DNA from 3 places in the Nonomuraea sp. B19D2 genome. Region 2 is predicted to be linked to each of the others. Evidence: riboswitches for the same ligand, from Rfam matches in the RefSeq annotation. Region 2 holds a riboswitch; each other region holds the start of a gene.
What was found. Region 2 has a riboswitch for cyclic di-AMP ahead of ABN273_RS43125 (CHAP domain-containing protein). Riboswitches for the same ligand answer to the same signal wherever they lie in the genome.

Region 1: another riboswitch for cyclic di-AMP. It lies ahead of ABN273_RS37370 (CHAP domain-containing protein); the one in region 2 lies ahead of ABN273_RS43125 (CHAP domain-containing protein).
Region 3: another riboswitch for cyclic di-AMP. It lies ahead of ABN273_RS57830 (coiled-coil domain-containing protein); the one in region 2 lies ahead of ABN273_RS43125 (CHAP domain-containing protein).

The regions. Positions count from the first base shown of each region.
Region 1 is NZ_JBEFAK010000026.1:136,115-142,182, forward strand. It holds gene ABN273_RS37360 (carbohydrate-binding protein) at 1-965, shown strand, start outside; gene ABN273_RS37365 (TetR/AcrR family transcriptional regulator) at 977-1,549, shown strand; cyclic di-AMP (ydaO/yuaA leader) riboswitch at 2,060-2,204, shown strand; gene ABN273_RS37370 (CHAP domain-containing protein) at 2,220-2,870, shown strand; gene ABN273_RS37375 (heavy metal translocating P-type ATPase) at 3,076-5,775, opposite strand; gene ABN273_RS59775 (universal stress protein) at 5,844-6,068, opposite strand, start outside.
Region 2 is NZ_JBEFAK010000036.1:25,121-31,188, reverse strand. It holds gene ABN273_RS43140 (class I SAM-dependent methyltransferase) at 1-468, opposite strand, end outside; gene ABN273_RS43135 (hypothetical protein) at 563-1,372, shown strand; gene ABN273_RS43130 (BlaI/MecI/CopY family transcriptional regulator) at 1,395-1,790, opposite strand; cyclic di-AMP (ydaO/yuaA leader) riboswitch at 2,111-2,255, shown strand; gene ABN273_RS43125 (CHAP domain-containing protein) at 2,271-2,918, shown strand; gene ABN273_RS43120 (hypothetical protein) at 2,964-3,212, opposite strand; gene ABN273_RS43115 (hypothetical protein) at 3,796-4,422, opposite strand; gene ABN273_RS43110 (sensor histidine kinase) at 4,978-6,068, opposite strand, start outside.
Region 3 is NZ_JBEFAK010000093.1:1,574-7,641, reverse strand. It holds gene ABN273_RS57850 (DinB family protein) at 1-135, opposite strand, end outside; gene ABN273_RS57845 (YceI family protein) at 281-826, shown strand; gene ABN273_RS57840 (hypothetical protein) at 862-1,131, shown strand; gene ABN273_RS57835 (GDSL-type esterase/lipase family protein) at 1,110-1,427, shown strand; gene ABN273_RS57830 (coiled-coil domain-containing protein) at 1,506-2,462, opposite strand; cyclic di-AMP (ydaO/yuaA leader) riboswitch at 2,468-2,608, opposite strand; gene galT (galactose-1-phosphate uridylyltransferase) at 2,673-3,752, opposite strand; gene ABN273_RS57820 (DeoR/GlpR family DNA-binding transcription regulator) at 3,749-4,528, opposite strand; gene ABN273_RS60180 (50S ribosomal protein bL37) at 4,560-4,739, shown strand; gene ABN273_RS57815 (nucleoside/nucleotide kinase family protein) at 4,788-5,423, opposite strand; gene ABN273_RS57810 (alpha/beta fold hydrolase) at 5,426-6,007, opposite strand.

The DNA of each region.
Region 1 (6,068 bases), on a different contig from region 2:
TCGGTAGTGCCCTCATCGCGGTGCTGGAGTTCGAGACCGACGTGCCCCAGTTCAGTGAGAGCTTCTACCTGCCCGTGCTGCTCATCAGCGCACTTTTCTCGATGGCCGTGATCCAGCAGCTCGCGCTGGGTCCCTGGCCGATGGTGCGCGTGGTGGCGATCTACGTGGTGGTCCGGCTGCTCATCGCCGGGTTGCTGGTGGTGCTGGGGCGCTCCGCGCCGGATGTGCCGCTGGCCGTCGCCGGGCTTGTTGTCGCCGATCTGAGGTGGCGCAGCAAGAGCCTCGCATACGCCGCAGGGGCGGCAGGCGTGTCGGTGACGAGCGTACTGTCCAGCGTGCTGGGGGTTGCCAGTGTTCCTGTCGTCAGCGTGTTGCCCGTGGCCCTCACGGTGGTTGCGGTCTTCTTGGTGGTCTTGGCGGCTGGCTCGTTCCGCCGCGCCGCGGCCGCGATCGCCGTGGCCGCCGCGCTCGTGCCGATGGGGAGCCAGGACCGGGCGGAAGCTCACGACCCCGGCCAAGGAGAGATCGTCGCACAGGCGAAGCTCACGGGGGCCTCTGATGGGCACGGCACGCTCACATTGGCCGGCATCCTTCCAGTCGACTGCTCGGCGGCACGGACGTGCAGGATCCTGGCTCGGCGGGCGGGCGAGACCCGTACCGGGGCGGTGACCACGAGCGGCGGACAGGTGCTCGGCATGGTGAAGGTTCCGCCGACCGGGCGGTGGTTCACCTACCTCGAGGTCAAGGTCAAGCAGGGGATGGCTGAGACGTGGCTGCCGCTCGACGCCGGCGTGCCTCAGAGGACCTCGCAGCGCCGGGAGCTGTACCTGCCTGCCGGACGTGCGGGTGGAGAGGGGTTCGGGCCTGCGGAGGTCGTCAGCGGAGTGGTCTTGTACGCGATCGGGCTGGCCGTCCTCATGCTGGCCCTCGTGCAGACGCGGCGAATTGGCAGGTCGATAGCCTAGGCATCGTGACCATGATCGAACCCTCCCTGGTTGACGCCACTGCCGCCGCCGTGTCCCGATGGGGTCTGGCAGGCCTCACCCTGGAGCGCGTCGCCGATGAGGCCGGGATCTCCCGGACGACGTTGCACCGCAGGGGTGTCAGTCGCGACGACCTGGTGGGCGCTCTCGCCGCGCGAGCCGCGGATGAGTTCCGCGCCGCGCTGTGGCCCGCGCTCACCAGCCCGGGCAATGCGGTCGAGCGGCTGCGCGCCATGCTGGAGGCCATGTTCCAGGTGGCCGATCAGCACCTGGAACTGCTGGCCGGCATGTATGTCGCCCACGGGGAGATGTTCCACGAGCCCGGCCCCGAGGCCATGGTCGTCGACGTCTTCGCCAGTCCGTTCGACCGGGTGCTCAGGGATGGCGCGCTGGATGGATCCCTACGCCAGGTGCCTCCCACGATCACCGCCACGGTCCTGTTCAACACCGCTGGATGGGGATATGTGCATCTGCGGGCGAGCCACAAATGGCCGCAGGACCGCGCCAGGGACGCCGTCATCGGCCTCGTCGTCACCGGGCTTCTTCCACCCGGCCCGGACATGTAGGCATCGAACTTCGATATGCGACGAGACTCTCGTGACGCTGACCTTGCCGGATGCTACCTGTCTTGACGATGCCGGGATCCCATTGATCGCCGTGGTGCGACAATCCGCTCGCCGATCTGCCTGTTGGTCAGCCCCTTGCCGATCAGGTCGAGGATGTGCCCTTCCCTCTCCGACCACGCTGCAGGCCTTTCTGGCTGCTTGATCGCGCAGGCGTTGAAGCGTGGCGGCGGTGGTCTGCGAGTCGAGGGCAACTGTCCCGCGGCCACCGTCCGGACCGCGCCGACGGCGTTGAGGGAGGAAGAAGGTAAAGAATTTCGGACTGAAAACCCTTGCCTGGTAAGGGATGTTGGCGAGTTTTACCCGAGATGTCTCGGTCCTGTCTTGCACTCCTCTATGGGGATTACTTACCTTTTGGGGGTACTTGAGGCGCGCGACTAGAACCCTTTACGGGTGCGCGTCTCTCATTGCCGAGACCGTGCTCTACCTGCGCTGGCAGCATGCCCGCAGGGCAGGGTGCGGCCGCCGAATCCGCGAAGAGAGCGGAACCGGGGACCCAATTTCTTGGGGTGAATCGGAACACCCGCGAGGCAGTTCCGTAGGGCACTTCCAGGCCCGAATCCGTCAGCTAACCCGGTAGGCGGCATGGAAGCAAGGAGCAGCAAACCCCAGCATGACCAAGACCGTACTTTCGCGCGCTCTCCAGCCGATGAACATCGCGGTCGCAGCCGCTGTCACCGCAGGCGCGTTCATCACTGGCACCCCCGCCTTCGCCGCCGATCACCAGAACGACCGTGCGCATGCCGCCGAGGCCGCCCAGCAGAAGCCCGGCCAGGTCGCGGCGGACGCGGTCATCAAGATCGCGGAATCCCAGGTGGGCGTGACCGAGAACGCCGCAGGAGGCGGGACGCCGTTCCACCAGTGGTACATGTCCTCGCCTCGTGCGCAGGAGACCGTGGCACGCGACGGCGGAAGCATCCAGGCATATGTGAACGCTCCATGGTGTGCGATGTTCGTCTCCTGGGTCGGCGAGAAGGCCGGCGCCCGGCCTACCGTCGGCTGGGACGCCTACACCATCACCTGGGCCAAGTGGTTCCAGAAGAATGGCCGGTGGGGGACCGCCGCCAAGCCCGGCGCCGTCGTCTACTTCTCCTGGGACGACAAGACCGTCGACAGCATTGACCACATGGGCCTGGTCAAGAAGGACAACGGAGACGGCACGATCACCACGGTCGAGGGCAACACCGGCAACGGCAAGGTGGAGGAGCGGATCCGGCCCACGTCGCAGGTCGTGGGCTACGGCTACCCGCAGTACAAGGCCTGACAGGCTTAATTCCGGGGCGGGACCGACGAAGGTCCCGCCCTGACCTGTCCCTTGAAACAGCACCGTAAGTGCTCCTCCGGGGACATTCAGGCGTGCGGTGTGGTGTCGGTCGGAAGACCCCCACGGCGAAGCTCGCCGCGATGCTCGGCCTTCCTGCGCCCGCCGGCGCGGAGGCCGCCGGGGCGACGTCAGGAGATGACCATGCTCAATCGTCGCCATGACCACTTCGATGCGAGTGCGACAGCGGTCCCTGCGCGGTGAAGGCGTCACGGCAGTGGGTGGAGCAGAACCAGTAGGTGGTGCCGTCGCGTTCCAGTGAGGCGGCGGCGGTGGCGGGGTCGACCTGCATGCCGCAGACCGGATCGGCGGTCTCCGCCGGTTCGGCGCCTGTCTCGACGGTGACGGGCAGTTCGGCCGGGGGTTCCGCTGTGGGCCGGAGAGATGGCGGGGTGAAGCGGCGCAGTCGGTTGGCGTTGCCGACGACCGACAGCGAGGACAGTGCCATCGCGGCAGCGGCGATGATGGGGGAGAGCCGGATGCCGAGGAACGGGTACAGGATGCCGGCGGCGACGGGGATGCCGACCGCGTTGTAGACGAAGGCCAGGAACAGGTTCTGGCGGATGTTGCGCATGGTGGCGCGGGAGAGCCGCACCGCGGTGACGATTCCGGCGAGCGCGCCAGAGATCAGCGTGATGTCGGAGGCCTCGATCGCCACGTCCGTGCCGGTGCCGATGGCGAAGCCGACGTCAGCCTGGGCCAGGGCAGGCGCATCGTTGATGCCGTCGCCGGCCATGCCGACGCGACGGCCCTCGCCTTGGAGCCGGGCGATCTCGGCGGCCTTGTGCTGGGGCAGCACCTCTGCAAGCACGCGAGTGATGCCGACCTGGCGGGCGATCGCCTCGGCGGTGCGCCGGTTGTCGCCAGTGATCATCACGACCTGCAGGCCGAGCTGCTGGAGCGCGGCGACGGCGTCGAGGGAGTCGTCCTTGACGGTGTCGGCCACGCCGAGGACCCCGGCGGGCTCTCCGTCAGCGGCCACCATGATCGGGGTACGGCCTGCCACGGCGAGCCGATCGGCGGCCGGCTCGAGGCTCCCGGCGGGCACGCCGGCGTCGGCCAGCAGGCGTCGGCCGCCGACCAGCACATGACGCGCCTCGACGGCGGCGGAGAGGCCCTTGCCGGTGACCGAGTCGAAGTCCGAAGGGTCTGTCAAGGGCAGGCCGCGTTCGGTTGCGCCGGTGACGACGGCTTGGCCGAGCGGGTGCTCGGAGGAGCGTTCGGCAGAGGCGGCGAGACGCAGGAGGTCATCGGCGGTCCAGGAGGCGGTCGGCTCGACGTCGGTGAGCGCCGGGCGGCCGCGGGTTATGGTGCCCGTCTTGTCCAGGACGATCGTGCCCAGCTTGTGCGCGGTCTCCAGGGCGGCGGCGTCGCGGATCAGGATGCCGGCCTGGGCGCCCTTGCCGGTGCCCACCATGATGGACAGCGGGGTGGCCAGGCCGAGAGCGCACGGGCAGGCGATGATGAGGACCGAGACCGCCGCCACGAGGGCGAGCGTGAATGCGGGGGAGGGGCCGGCGACGTACCACACCGCGAATGTGACCACGGCGATGGCCATCACCGCCGGGACGAAGTAGCCCGACACCAGGTCGGCCAGCCGCTGGATGGGCGCCCTGGACGCCTGCGCCGCCCGGACGAGGTGGATGATCTGGGCCAGGACGGTTTGGGCGCCGACCTTCTCGGCGCGGAAGGTGAACGCGCCGGTCTGGTTGACGGTCGCGCCCACCACCTGGTCGCCGGGCTCTTTCTCCACCGGGATCGACTCGCCGGTGACCATGGACTCGTCCAACGTGGAACGGCCGTCGACGACCACGCCGTCCACCGGCACCTTCTCGCCCGGCCGGACGATCACCAGGTCGCCGGGCAGCACCTCGGCGATGGGAATCTCACGCTCCGCGTCGTCCCGGCGTACCCGGGCGGTTCTGGGCTGCAGGCCGATCAGCTTGCGGATCGCCTCCCCGGTGCCGGCCTTGGCGCGCGATTCGAGGAGTCGGCCGAGCAGGATCAGGGTCAGGATGACGCCGACGGCCTCGTAGTACACGTCCCGCAGCTCAGCCGGTAGCAGCCCCGGGGCAGCGGTGACCAGCAGGCTGTAGCCGTAGGCGGCGCTCGTGCCGATTGTGATGAGGCTGTTCATCTCCGCGGCCCGGTGGCGCAGGCTCAGCCAGCCCACCCGGTGGATCGGCCAGCCCGCGTAGAACATCACCGGCGTGATCAGCGCGAGCTGAACCCAGCGGTCGAGCAGCAGGCTGGGCACCCAGGTAGCGCCGAAGAACTCGTGCGCCATCACCGCCAGCGCCACCGGCGCGGTCAGCACCGCCCCGATCAGCACCCGCCACGAAAGGTCCCTGATCTCCGCCTGCCGATCCGCGGCCTCAGTGTCGTCTTCGGCGAGGCCGGCCTCTTCCCGGTCGGCTGCGTTCTCGGGACGCTCCTTCGTCGGCGTCTCGCCGCGCTGGAGCTGTCCGTTCGGGCCCGGTTCGACGATGAGGCGACCGCGCACCATGTTCATGCCACATGCGAAGCCGTACTCGCCGGCCTCAGCCGGGATCAGCTCGACCGCGGTGCGCTGGAAGGCTGGTAGCGCCTGGTCGACTCCGAAGTCCGGGAACACCACGTGAGAGGTGCACTCGCCGCCCTCGCGCCGGTCGAAGACCAGACGGAGCGGCATGCCCTGGCGGGCGCGGATGAGATCTGGCGAATACCCGCCCTTGACGGTGACCTCGACCTCTTGCACCCCGTCACGGAGGTCGGCGAGGCGGCTCTTTCTCGGGCCGAAGAAGTACCAGGCGAGGAAGGCGATCAGCCCCGCGGAGACGACGATGACGACCCAGTCGGTTTCAATCACGAGACTTCGCTTCCCCTCGAGTCCCGTACACGGTCATGGTCGGGTGCCTGCTGGTCGCCAGGCGTTCGTCAGCCCCGGAGCAAGCGGTCCAATTCACGCCGACGGACTCTGAAACGGGACAAGGCCCGCAGTCGTGTCGGGAGTGGCACGGTGAGCACCGGACACTTGCTGTAAGTGACGCAGTAGCGACTCGTGGCCGCGCCGCACCATCGGCGTAGCATTCTCCCCTCTGCCCCGCCCAGCACGAGTAGATCGTCCTCTCGGTCAGCGAGATGGACTAGGGCTGGGCCGGG
Region 2 (6,068 bases):
GCGTCGCGGCCCGTACTGGCCTTCGCCGGGCTGCTGATCGCTGAAGCACAGCAGGAAGAGACGGCCGCCCGGCCTGACGACCGAGCGCAGGCTCTCCACATAGAGGGGCCGTTCGTCGTCGCCGAAGATGTGGAACACCAGGGAGTCCAGCACGGTGTCGAAGAACTCGCCGAACTCGGCCAGCCTCAGCACGTCGTGCTGGAGGAAGCGCGCTGTGAGTCCCCGTTCGCGCGCCTTGTCTCGGGCGCGGTCGATCGCTCTGGGGGCGAGATCGATCCCGGTGGCGTCCAGGCCACGAGCGGCGCACATGAGGGCGTGCTCCCCGGTGCCGCAGCCGACGTCCAGCACCCGGCCCCGGATGGCGCCGGCGTGGGCGAGGTCGAGGAACGCCGGTTGCGGGCGGCCGGTGTCCCAGGGAAGCGGAGTGCTGTAGAGCTCCTCCTGCGGCCCGTGTGGCGTATCAGTCATGGAAGTGTCGTTCGGTCTCTCCGATGAGCATTATGTATCTGATATATACACCATGTCTCGCAAAATCGTAGAGCCGACAAGGCATCCATACCGCATGAGCTCTCTTGAAGTCCCGGACGCCCGCCTCTACTACGAGATCCACGGCATCGGCCCTCTGATGGTCCTGATCACTGGGGCGCCCGGCGTGGCCGACATCTACCGAGCGGTCATCCCGTACGAGCCGCCCGCCCTGCGGCTGCTCCCCGACGGCGACACGTGGGCGGACTTCTTCTCCGAGGTCTACGACCTATACCTGCGAGAAGGGATCGAACGTGAGGAGCGAATGACAGTGGTGGGCCAGGAAAGAGCTGACGCCGGGCACCAGGGCGACCGCTGTCGGTCCGCTCAGCAGCAGTCCCACGCTGAGCACCCCGGCCAGGCGTTCTACCCGCTTGAGCGGAGATGCGGGATGGAGCATACGACGTACGCGAACCAGCGCGGTCTCCCCACCGGTGCCGAGCGCGAAGGCGGACGTCCGGCCGGTGGCCAGGCCGACCAGTGCGGCGGCGATCTGCTCGGGCGAGAGGCTCCGCAGCGCACCGGTAGTGATCACGGTTTGGGCGTTCCTGCCCGGCAGGCAGTAGGCCAGCCGCTCGTCATGGTCGAGCACTACCGCATCCAGGTCGCCGTCGCGCCGGCCGAGCAGAGCGAGCAGCTCCGCGTGCTCGCGTCGTTCCATGCCGGTCCTGGTCAGGACGACGGCGCCGCACGAGAGCACACGGACGACTGTGGCGCCCGCGACCAGGAGCGCACCGGCCGCCGTCAAGCCCTCGCCGTCGGAGAGCATGGCGGCACACGCTTCGAACAGCCCGGCCAGGCTACTCGCATGAGTCTCGGCAACCAGATCGCGGCGGCCACTATATAGAGCGCCAGGACGACGGCCGCGATCACGCCGGCCCGCCTTTGTAAGGGAACACCTGCAGGGCAGCCTGGAGCGCGGTCGCCTCCTCCGGGGTGAGCCGTTCGAGGAAGTGCACGAGTGTGGCGGCCTGGTTGCCGCTACCTGCCAGCACGGCCCGCATCAGATCGGCTGTGTAAGCCTCTTTCGACGAGATGGGCTCGTAAATATAGGCACGGCCGACGGGCTTGCGCTTGAGCAAACCCTTGGCGTGCAACTTGTCCATCACGGTCATCACGGTCGTGTAGGCGATGGTGCGCTGCTGTTGCAGTTCCTCCAGCACTTCACGAACGGAGGCAGGCCGTCGCCGGGCCCACATCACCTCCATGATGGTGGACTCGAGCTCCCCTAGACCGCGCATCATGCCGTTGATGCTACCGGCCATCGTAGTGATTCTTATTGGTCGACTTCCCTGGTCTGGGCCACTTGCCGGGTCGGACTGGTCGACTCAGGAGAAGGCATGTACGGACGGCCGTAGTGGTCAGCAGTCATGTCGCTGCACCGGAAAGGTAAAAAATCGCGCTCAAAACCCCTGCCCGGCAAGGGATTCTGCCACATCTGGTCAAACCGGATTTGCACCGTTCTATGCATATTTCTTACATTTGGTGGACCTGGGGCCGCACCAGCACAACTGCTTTACGCGGGGAGGTGCGTCCCTGATTGCCGAGACCGCGCTCCACCTGTACGGCAGCATGCCCGCAGGGCAGGGTGCGGCCGCCGAATCCGCGAAGAGAGCGGAACCGGGGACCCAATTTCTTGGGGTGAATCGGAACACCCGCGAGGCAGTTCCGTAGGGCACTTCCAGGCCCGAACCCGTCAGCTAACCCGGTAGGCGGCATGGAAGCAAGGAGCAGCAAACCCCAGCATGACCAAGAACGTACTTTCTCGCGCCTTCGGGTCGGCGAACAGTCCCCGGCTGGTGCTTGGAGCCGCAGTCGCCGCAGGGGCCATCTTCACCGGCACCCCCGCCCTTGCTGCGGACCACCAGAACGACCGCACGGTCGCCCAGCAGAAGCCCGCACAGGTCACGGCGGACGCGGTAATCAAGATCGCGGAATCCCAAGTGGGCGTGACCGAGAACGCGGCGGGTGGCGGCACGCCGTTCCACCAGTGGTACATGTCCTCGCCCCGCGCCATGGAAACCGTCGCCCGTGACGGGGGGAACATCCAGGCGTACGCGAACGCTCCATGGTGCGCGATGTTCGTCTCCTGGATCGGCGAGAAGGCCGGCGCTCGTCCCACCATGGGCTGGGACGCCTACACCATCACCTGGGCCAAGTGGTTCCAGAACAACGGCCGGTGGGGCACCGTCGCCAAGCCCGGCGCCGTCGTCTACTTCTCCTGGGACGACAAGACCGTCGACAGCATTGACCACATGGGCCTGGTCAAGAAGGACAACGGGGACGGCACGATCACCACGGTCGAGGGCAACACCGGCAACGGCAAGGTGGAGGAGCGGATCCGGCCCACGTCGCAGGTCGTGGGCTACGGCTACCCGCAGTACAAGGCCTGAACGAGCGCAACTGATCGGGACGGGGCCGACTGGGCCCCGTCCCGATCATGCGTTGTGCGCCCAGCATGGGCGATTGCCTGGGGGTGAAAATCCGAGCGCCACGAGCAGGGCTGAACCACGGCTTGCCAAGCGGTGACGGCGTTCGGGCATGACCAGCAGATAGCCGGACGGCCCGTCCCACCGGTCAAGCCCGGCGACAAGCCCTGCCCGCCCGTGCACCGTGGACGGGATCGTTTGTTGCGGCAGACCGCGATGGCGTTGCGGCAGGGCGAGCACGTGCACGAACAGAAGCATTCTCGCGAGGTCACGGTACGCCGGATGGCGCTGTCGAGGACTGCTCGGTCGTGGCCAACGGTGGTGAGCATGGCCTGCAAGCCAAGCTCCTTCTCGGTATCACTTGTTCGGAGGCCGGTGCGTCGCTTGCTTTGCCCGGTGGTGAGGTGGAAGGCCAGTGGATGGCAGAGCGCTTGAGGCAGCCCGCGCTCAGACACCGTGAACGGAGATACCACCCCCGGTGAAGCCGCCTGTGCCACCTGTGCGGCCCCTCGGACGGGTTCCCCCGGTCCTGGCGCAGCGCCCGCGTTGCCTGCTGCTTCTGGCGCTCTGCCCGAAGAAGCGCGCGTAGTTGCGCCGACTCCAGGTCAACGCTGATTCCACCGCCGTGGCGTATGCACGGGCCAGGCCATGCCGGAGTCGGTGGCAGCGAACGCCAGTGAGCCGGTCGAGCTTGCCAATGTAGTCAGCGCCCACCTCCGTGAGGGTGCCGTCGTCATGGAACAGGACTGGGTTGTCCTCGTGCCGCGAGTGGAGCATCAAGGTGTCGCCGCGGTCGGCGTGTTGCTTCAGCCAGTGGGTCGGCGTGCTCGGGTTGCAGCCATCATGAGGAGTTCGGGCGCAATGATCCCAGCACTCTGCCCGTCAGCAGGAGTCCAATGACCGGAAGGGCCCAGCCGATGCGCAATGGGAGCGCCGCCAGCCATTCGGGGATGCCGCTGAGCACGATGCCGGTGGCGATTACCGGGAGGCCGCGAGCGTCGATACGGGCTGCCTGGCGTTCCTGCTCGATCATGCGATCTTCCAGCTTGTCGAAGCGGCCCTGGAGGGTTGCCGCCAGTTCGGCGAGTTGTTTGTCCCTCGCGCTCTTTTCGTCGGCGAGGGAGGTCATGAGCTGGTTGAGACGGCCTTCGACGCTGCGGAGGTAGGCGTACACCATCGCGACCTGGTCGGCGACTGGCTGGTCGGTGAGCCGAGGTGGGGGCGCGTTCATGATCGTCGTGTTGCCGAACGTCTCACCGGAGCCGGATGCGCTCAGGCTGAGGGGTTGCGGCGAAGGTTTCCGGATGCGATCGAACTGCGCCCGCATCCACGAGGCAGAGGGCTGGAGGAGTGCCCGCCATCCGGCGGGGCTGATGATGATCGCCCCGATCACGGCGATAACGACACCGACGCCCTTGTTGACTTCGGCGAGGATGGCAGCCTCGGTGACGACGCTCGTACTGTTCACGAGCGCTGAGGTTATCTACAATGGCACGATCTGCCAGGGATGCCACGCTGGAGGCGATTTGGCTGTTACATCCTGGCCCTACTGTCCTGACTCAGTCGAAGTGATGCCCGTCGTGGCGCGCTCACCTGTGGCGCATCAGATGCGCTGGTTGGCTGAACGGGGCGGCATTGGGCTGCCTGAGTCGAGGCATCCAGTCGATGCTCCTTCCGCATCAGCTACCGGTGAACGGGAGAAGGCTGGAACCCGCGTGAAACCCGGTGCACGTGCGATTCCCTACAAGAGATAGACGCCCGGATTTCCTCGAATGTGACAGGATGCCGCGCGCTCAGACAGGCTGTGGGGCTGAACGCGGTTTTAATCCGTATGTTCCAGGTTCGAGACCCGGGCGCCCTACCACTCCGACCTGCGGTTTCCCGTGCCGTCCGACCACCACCACCCCAGCCCTGGCGTGATCATGCTGCCGGCATCGCGGGAGGTGCCAGCGATCCTGCTGATCCTGGACGAGGGCAAAGAGGTCCTCGGAGATGCGGCGATCCGGGGAGATTCGCCAGGCGTTCAACGCGGCCGGCTGCGCCTCGCCTTCTCCCCTTGCGGATGATTCGCGTTGCGCGTGGTGCATCCGGGAAGGTGGAGCGCGAACCGCGCGCCGCGGGGGCTGTCCTCAAGGGTCAGGGTGCCGTTGTGGGCGTGCGCGATCTGCCGGGCGATCGGTAGTCCAAGCCCTGTCCCACCGGCGTCCTTGACTCGGGAGGCCTCAAGCCGCGCGAACCGCTCGAAGATCATCTCCCGTTGCTCGGGTGGCACGCCTTCTCCGTCGTCGCTCACCTCCAGCACCGCCTCACCGTCCTCAAGCGTGAGGAGCACGGTGATGACGGACTCGGCGTGCCGTTCGGCGTTGTCCAGCAGATTGTTCAGCAGCCTGGCCAGGTCGAGGCGGTCACCCTCAACGATCACCCCGGCCATGAGGCGGTGGCGTAGGTAGACCCTGGCCGGCCGCTGGTCCAATTCGCGCCGCACCAGCTCGGTCAGGTCGAGCCTCTCGCGGCGGCCGGTGACACCCGCGTCCAGCCGGGCCACCTGCAGCAGGTCGCAGACCAGGATCTGCATGCGTTCCACGCTCTCCAGCACCGCGTTCGCGACCTTTGGCCAGTTCGCCTGGCGCGGGTCCATCAGGGCCTCTTCGATATGGGTGCGGATGGCGGTCAGCGGGCTGCGCAGGTCGTGGGAGGCTTCGCTTGCGAAGCGGAGCTGCTGCTCGACCGCGGATTGGGCTCGATCCAACGTGCGGTTCGCGGTCTCGGCCAGATCCCGCAGCTCGTCGCGGTACCTGGGCACCAGCACCCGATGGCCCAGGTCGCTGGCGGTGATCTGGGCGAGGTTGCCGGTGATGATGCCCACCGGCTCCAAGGTCTTGCCCACGATCCGATAGCTGCCCGCTGCGGTCGCCCCGACCAGGAGCAGCCAGCCGGCGGCAAGCGGGATCAGCAGCTCCGGACCGACGTACCAGGGGACGTCGGGAACGGCCATGTCGATCTGCCACACGCCGTCGGAGCGGTGAAAGGGATAGACGAGCACGATCATGCACCGGCCGGGGAAGGCCCGCGTATCGCACGTGCGGGCGCTGGCGAAGGCGTCGGGATCGGGGC
Region 3 (6,068 bases), on a different contig from region 2:
TGAACGCAGGCGCAACTGCTCGTCCGGCAGGCCCGCGCATTTGACGGCCAGGGTGCCGCGGTGCCACTCGAGCCAGTTGTTCAGCACGGTCCGCTCGTCGCCGGTGAGGGGCGGGGGGATCCGGGTGTCAGTCATGAGGCCTGACCCTATCTGCGCGGAGCTCCGGCGGTTGAGCCATCGCGTCACCAAGTCATCGCACTGGAAAGTTGCGCGCTGAAATAAACCGATGTACGGTCATGCTCAATCTTCCAGCGCTGAACTATTCGGAGCGGAGCACAGCATGTACCCCAGCGAGCTCACCGGCAGCTACACCATCGACCCCATGCACAGCCGGTTCGGCTTCGTGGCGCGCCACGCGATGGTGACCAAGGTGCGCGGCAGCATCCCCGTCAAGGAAGCCACCGCCCACCTCGATGCCGCCGACCCGGCCGCCTCGCGCGTCCACGTGGTCCTGGACGTGGCCGGTATCCAGTCCGGCAACGACATACGGGACGACCACCTACGCACCGGTGACTTCCTGGACGCCGCCGGCCACCCGGCCATCACCTTCGAATCGACCGACATCAAGCACGTCGGCGGCGACAGCTTCGAGGTCGCCGGCCGGCTGACCATCCGCGGCGTGACCCGGCAGGTCACCATCCCCCTCGACTACACCGGAACCGCGGTGGACGCCCAGGGCCTGACCCGGGTCGGCTTCGAGGGCAGCACGGTGATCAACCGCAAGGACTTCGGCATGACCTACAACGCCGTCCTGGAGACGGGCGGCGTGATGATCTCCGAGAAGATCACCCTCGAGTTCGACCTGTCCGCCGTCAAGAACGCCTGACCGCCTGGCACACAGCCCCGAAAGACGACACCGTCATGCGTACCTTCAAGATCCACGTCCTGACCGCGGCGCTCGCCCTGGCGCTGGCCGCCACCCCCGCCGAAGCCTCGACCCGCCAGTGGAACGCGGCCTGGGGCACCGCGGCCCAGCCCGCCACTGCCGGCACGACCTGGTACGGCCCCAACTGGTCCCGGGACGGCTTCGCCCGGCGATCCCCCGAGACCGTCCGCCAGGTGGTCCGCGTCAGCGCCGGCGGGACCTCCATGCGCGTCAGCTCTCCAACGTGTACGGCACCGCCCCGCTGACCATCGACGGAGCCGCCCACGCCAAAGGCATCAAGGTCGTCGGCGCCACCATCATGCCCATGAAGGGCTCCGCCCTCCCCTACAGCCCCGCGGCCGAGGCCGTTCGCGACCAGGTCAACCGCTGGATCCGAACCAGCGGGGCCTACGACCACGTGGCCGACTTCGACGCCGTCGTCCGGCAGAGCGCCGACCCCGACTCCCTGCGCCCGCAGTACCACTCGGGCGACGGCATCCACCTCAACGACGCCGGCTACGACGCACTCTCCCAGGCCGTCGACCTCGACGACCTGTTGTGAACGAGGCCGGACCAGCGCACGCAGGCGGTGATCGCGGTGAGCCGTTCTGGCGATGATCACGGCAGCTCGGGCTTCCTGCTAGTTCATCGAGATGTGCACGTGGTCGTAGTGGTTCTCGGTGATGCTGCCGCGGTCCGACATGGCCCGCCAGCCCGAACCCATGTTGATGCGCTGCTTCCAGATCACGTACTTGACCCCGAGCTTGTCCTGGTTCTTGAGTGCCCACTCCGCGATGCGGTCGCCCAGGGCGTTGTCGACGGCCGACGGCATCGTCCCGCCGGTGCTCATCATGAAGTCGCAGGCCCGCCCCAGCGGGTGCTCGCCGCTGGAGCCCGAGCGGAAGCAGCCCACCTCGTGCGGCAGCTTGAAGTTCTTCTCCACCTGCGCCTTCATCAGCCGCGTACGGGGCGTGATGTTGTCCGAGCCCGTGGGCAGCTCCGGGGCCCAGCTGCCGTTCGCATTGCGGCCGGGGCCGAACGGCACCAGGTCCTGGAGCTTCTTCTGGATGTCCTTGATGACGTCCTGGGCGTCTTCACGCTGCTCGGCCACGTCTTTGGCGTCCGCGCTGATCTGGGTGGCGAGCGCGGCGGCCGCGTCGGAGGCCTTCTTCTTCTCGTCGCGGGCCTTGGCCACACCGTCCACGACGGCCTGCTGCTCGGCCGTGAGCTGCTCCAGCAGGGCCACGGCGCCGCCGTTGGTGGACAGCAGGAAGGCGGGCACCGAGGGGTCGTGGCTCTGGTAGCGCACCCTGGCGATGTCGGCGACCCGCTGCTCGGCCACCGCCAGCGCCTGCTCCGCGGTGGCCAGGCGGTCCTTGGCGGCCTTGGCGGCCTCCCGCGCCTTGGCCAGCTCGACACGCTTGAGGTTGTACTTCTCGATGAGCTTGTCGACCTTGCTGTTGAGCTGCTTGAGCTGGGCGCGGAGCTCGGCCTCCGACGGCTTGGGCGCCGCCGACGCCGTGGCCGCCGGCAGGATTGCGACGGCCGCGGCGGTGATGAGACCGATGACAAGGCTCACGGGGGACGCAGCCGCCACGTGGATGTTCCTCTCCCTCTGCCGACCGGGTTAGCTGACGGGTTCGGGCGCGGAGGTGCCCTACCGACACGTGGTCGGATTCACCCCAGAACTAGGTGGGTCCCCGGCTCCCGGGCGCCACGCCCGGGATTAGGCGCGCAACGGCCGTTACAGCCGGTGCAAAAGGGATGTTAGTGGTAGATCACGAGTAATGCGACCCTAATTAGAAATCTAATAGTGATCTACTTGTGATCGAATCATACGCGCGGCCTCCTCCGGCAGCACGTCGTTCACGAAAGCGCCCATCGCCGACTCCGAGCCGGCCAGATACTTGAGCTTGCCCGGCGCCCGCCTGATGCTGAACAGCTCCAGGTGCAGGTACGCGAGCTCACGGTCCTGCCGTACGGGCGCCTGGTGCCAGGCCGAGATGTACGGCATCACGACGCCGAACAGGTCGTCGAAGGCCCGCAGCACCGAGGTGTAGAGCGGCGCGAACGCCGAGCGCTCCGCCTCCGACAGCGCGGCCAGGTCGGGCACCTGCCGGTGCGGGTAGATGTGCACCTCGTACGGCCACCGTGCCGCGGCGGGCACGAACGCCGTCCACAGCTCGTTGGCGGCCACCACGCGCGTCCCCTCGGCCCGCTCGGCGGCCAGCACGTCGGCGAACAGGTTGCCCTTCGTGTACCGCTTGGCGGCGGCGAGCTGGAGCTTGGTCCTGGGCGTGACGTACGGGTAGCCGTAGATCTGGCCGTGCGGGTGGGCGAGCGTGATGCCGATCTCCTCGCCCCGGTTCTCGAAGCAGAAGACCTGCTCCACGCCCTCGATCGCGGACAGCTCGGCCGTACGGTCGGCCCACGCCTCCATGACCAGCTCCACCTGGTCGGTGGAGAGCCGGGAGAAGGAGGACGAGTGCTCGGAGGTGAAGCAGACCACCTCACACCGCCCCGCCCCCGGCCGCACCTCGCTCAAGCCACCCGCTTCCGAATAAGTCCCGAAATTTCCGGAGAAGGAGGGAAACCGGTTCTCGAACACCACCACGTCGTAGTCGTGCGCCGGGATCTCCGACGACCGGGTGTCCGACGACGGGCACAGCGGGCACTCGCTCGCCGAGCCCGTCGGCTGGAACGTGCGCGTCTGCCGGTGCCCCGCAATCGCGATCCACTCCTCGGTCAGCGGATCGTAACGCAGCTCGGAGGCCACCGGCCGGGGGTCGAGCGTGCGCCGGTCGATCGCACTCCTGTCGGCGTCGTCCCGCCGGTCGAAGTAGATCAGCTCTCGGCCGTCGGCCAGGTGGGTGATGGTGCGCTTCAAGGCGAGCCCTCCGCGATGATCAGTTCTCCGGCCCGTTCGGCCAGCTCCGTGCGTGCGTCCTCGGGCAGTCCCGCGTCGCTGATGACCACGTCGGCCTCGCTCAGCTCGGCGATCGTGCTGATGCCGACCGTGTTCCACTTGGTGTGGTCGGCGGGGATGACCAGCCTGGTGGCGGCCGCCACCAGCTCTCTGTCGGTCTCCGACTCCAGCAGATTGGGCGTGGTGAACCCGGCCCGCACGCTCATCCCGTGCACGCCGAGGAAGAGCGTGTCCACGTGCAGGCGGCGGATCGCGGCCACGGCCACCGGGCCCACCAGGGCGTCGGACGGCGTGCGTACGCCGCCGGTCAGCACGACCGTGCGGTCGGAACGCGGGTTCCGGTGGAAGACCTCGGCGACGGGGATCGAGTTGGTGATCACCGTCAGCTCGGGTACGCCGATCAGGTGGCGGGCCAGCGCCCACGTGGTGGTCCCCGCCGAGAGCGCCACGGCCGTGCCCGGCCTGACGAGGCCGGCCGCGCACCGCGCGATGGCCTCCTTCTCCTGCTGCTGGCGGGCCGACTTGGCGGTGAAGCCCGGCTCCTCGGTCGAGCCGGGACCGAGGGCGGTGGCGCCGCCGTGCACCTTCTCCAGCAGCCCGCGCTCGGCCAGCACCTCGAGGTCGCGGCGGATCGTCATGTCGGATACGCCGAGCTCGCGAACGAGGTCCGCGACCCGGACGCCGCCGTTGCTGCGCACGCGTTCGAGGATCGTCTGCTGACGCTGCTGTGCGAGCACACCTGCTCCTTCCAACAGATTCCACCAAATTATGACATGGAATTGTTGGGGAATGTTAGTTCGCGTGGTGCGCTTGCGCTGGTCAGGGCAGGCGGGAGACGCTCTGGTTCCGGCCGATCATCGGAGGCGAGCTATGGCCAGGCGCTCACGCAAAGGCAAGGCACGCAAGAAGAAAAAGGCTAACCACGGCAAGCGCCCGACGGCGCGTTGATCGGGTGGCCGCCTTTCCCGGCGGCCACCCCGCCTTTGTCTGCGCCGCTCACGCGCCGCCGTCCGGCGTCAGCCGCACGGCGAGCCGGTCCGGGTGATCGGCCCTGACCACGACGTCGGCGGCCTCCTGAGGCCGCGCCTCCCGCTCGTACCGCTCGTACGCGGGCAGCCGCCACAGCTCGTCCTCGGGCGTCCCGCGCGCCAGCGCCCCCGCCGACAGCCACACGTGCACACTCGCCTCGACCGCCAGCCCCCGCCCGAGCAGCAGCGTCCCGTCGACGATCAGCACCCCTCCGAGGGGCAGCTCCTGGTACGGCGCCCGGTACGCCCGATCGACGCGGCTGTCCCAGAGCCGCGGCAACACCTGCCCCGAGCCGCCCGGGTCCAGGGGCTCGAGAACCTCCCTCGTGAGCGCCTTGGCGTCGAGCCAGTCCTCGTAGAAGGCGTCCGGGTCGGTCCTGCCGTGCTCAAGCCGCAGCGACGCCGGCCGCAGGAAGTCGCCCGCCGACACCCGCAGCACGGGCCGCCCGCGCAGCCGCAGCGGCGCGACGAGCTCGTCGGCCAACGTCTCGGGACGCGCGGCCGGCGCGCCGTCCACGGCAACCCGGACCCACCCCTGCCGCGCGGCGACCCTTTCCGCCAGTTCCTCGACGAGGGAGTCGCGGGAGATCGCTCGCCAGCGCATGCCTAAGCGCGCAGCCCCGCCACGAACCGGTGCATGGCCTCCGTCACATCCGTGAGCACCTGGGCCGAGGCGACCGGATCCCCGAAGATCTCCATGCCGTGGTCGGCGTCCGGGACCTCGAGGTACGGGTGCCCCAGGCCCCGCGCGACCGCACCGTCCCACGATTTGTCGGCCGCCCCGCCGACCAGCAGCGTCGGAGCCTCGCTCCGCCGCAGCGCCCTGCTGACGGACTCCATGGTGAGCAACGGGGTGAGCCAGATGGCGGGCAGGCCCCGTTCCGCGGCGAAGGGTGCGGCGAGCGTGCCGAGCGACTTGCCCACCAGCAGCACCTGACCCGCGCTCTCCGCCTCCACGGCCTCGCGCGCCCGCTCGACGACCCACGCCTCACGTTCGGCGAGGGCGCCACCCGCGGGCGGCTCCCACCAGACCTCCTGCACGGTCCACCCGTGATGCGCGAGCACTGCGCGGGCGAAGTGGAGGAGCGGGCGGGCCGGCACGTAGGCCGCGCCAGGAAGCAGGACGGCCACCCGATCCGGATCGCCTTCGTGCCGGGTGGGGACTCCGCAGACCGTCTCTGGCACCATTCCCGGAGTATAAGCCGAACCACCTGCCGAGATCATGAAGCCGCCGGCCCCCGTCAGGCCG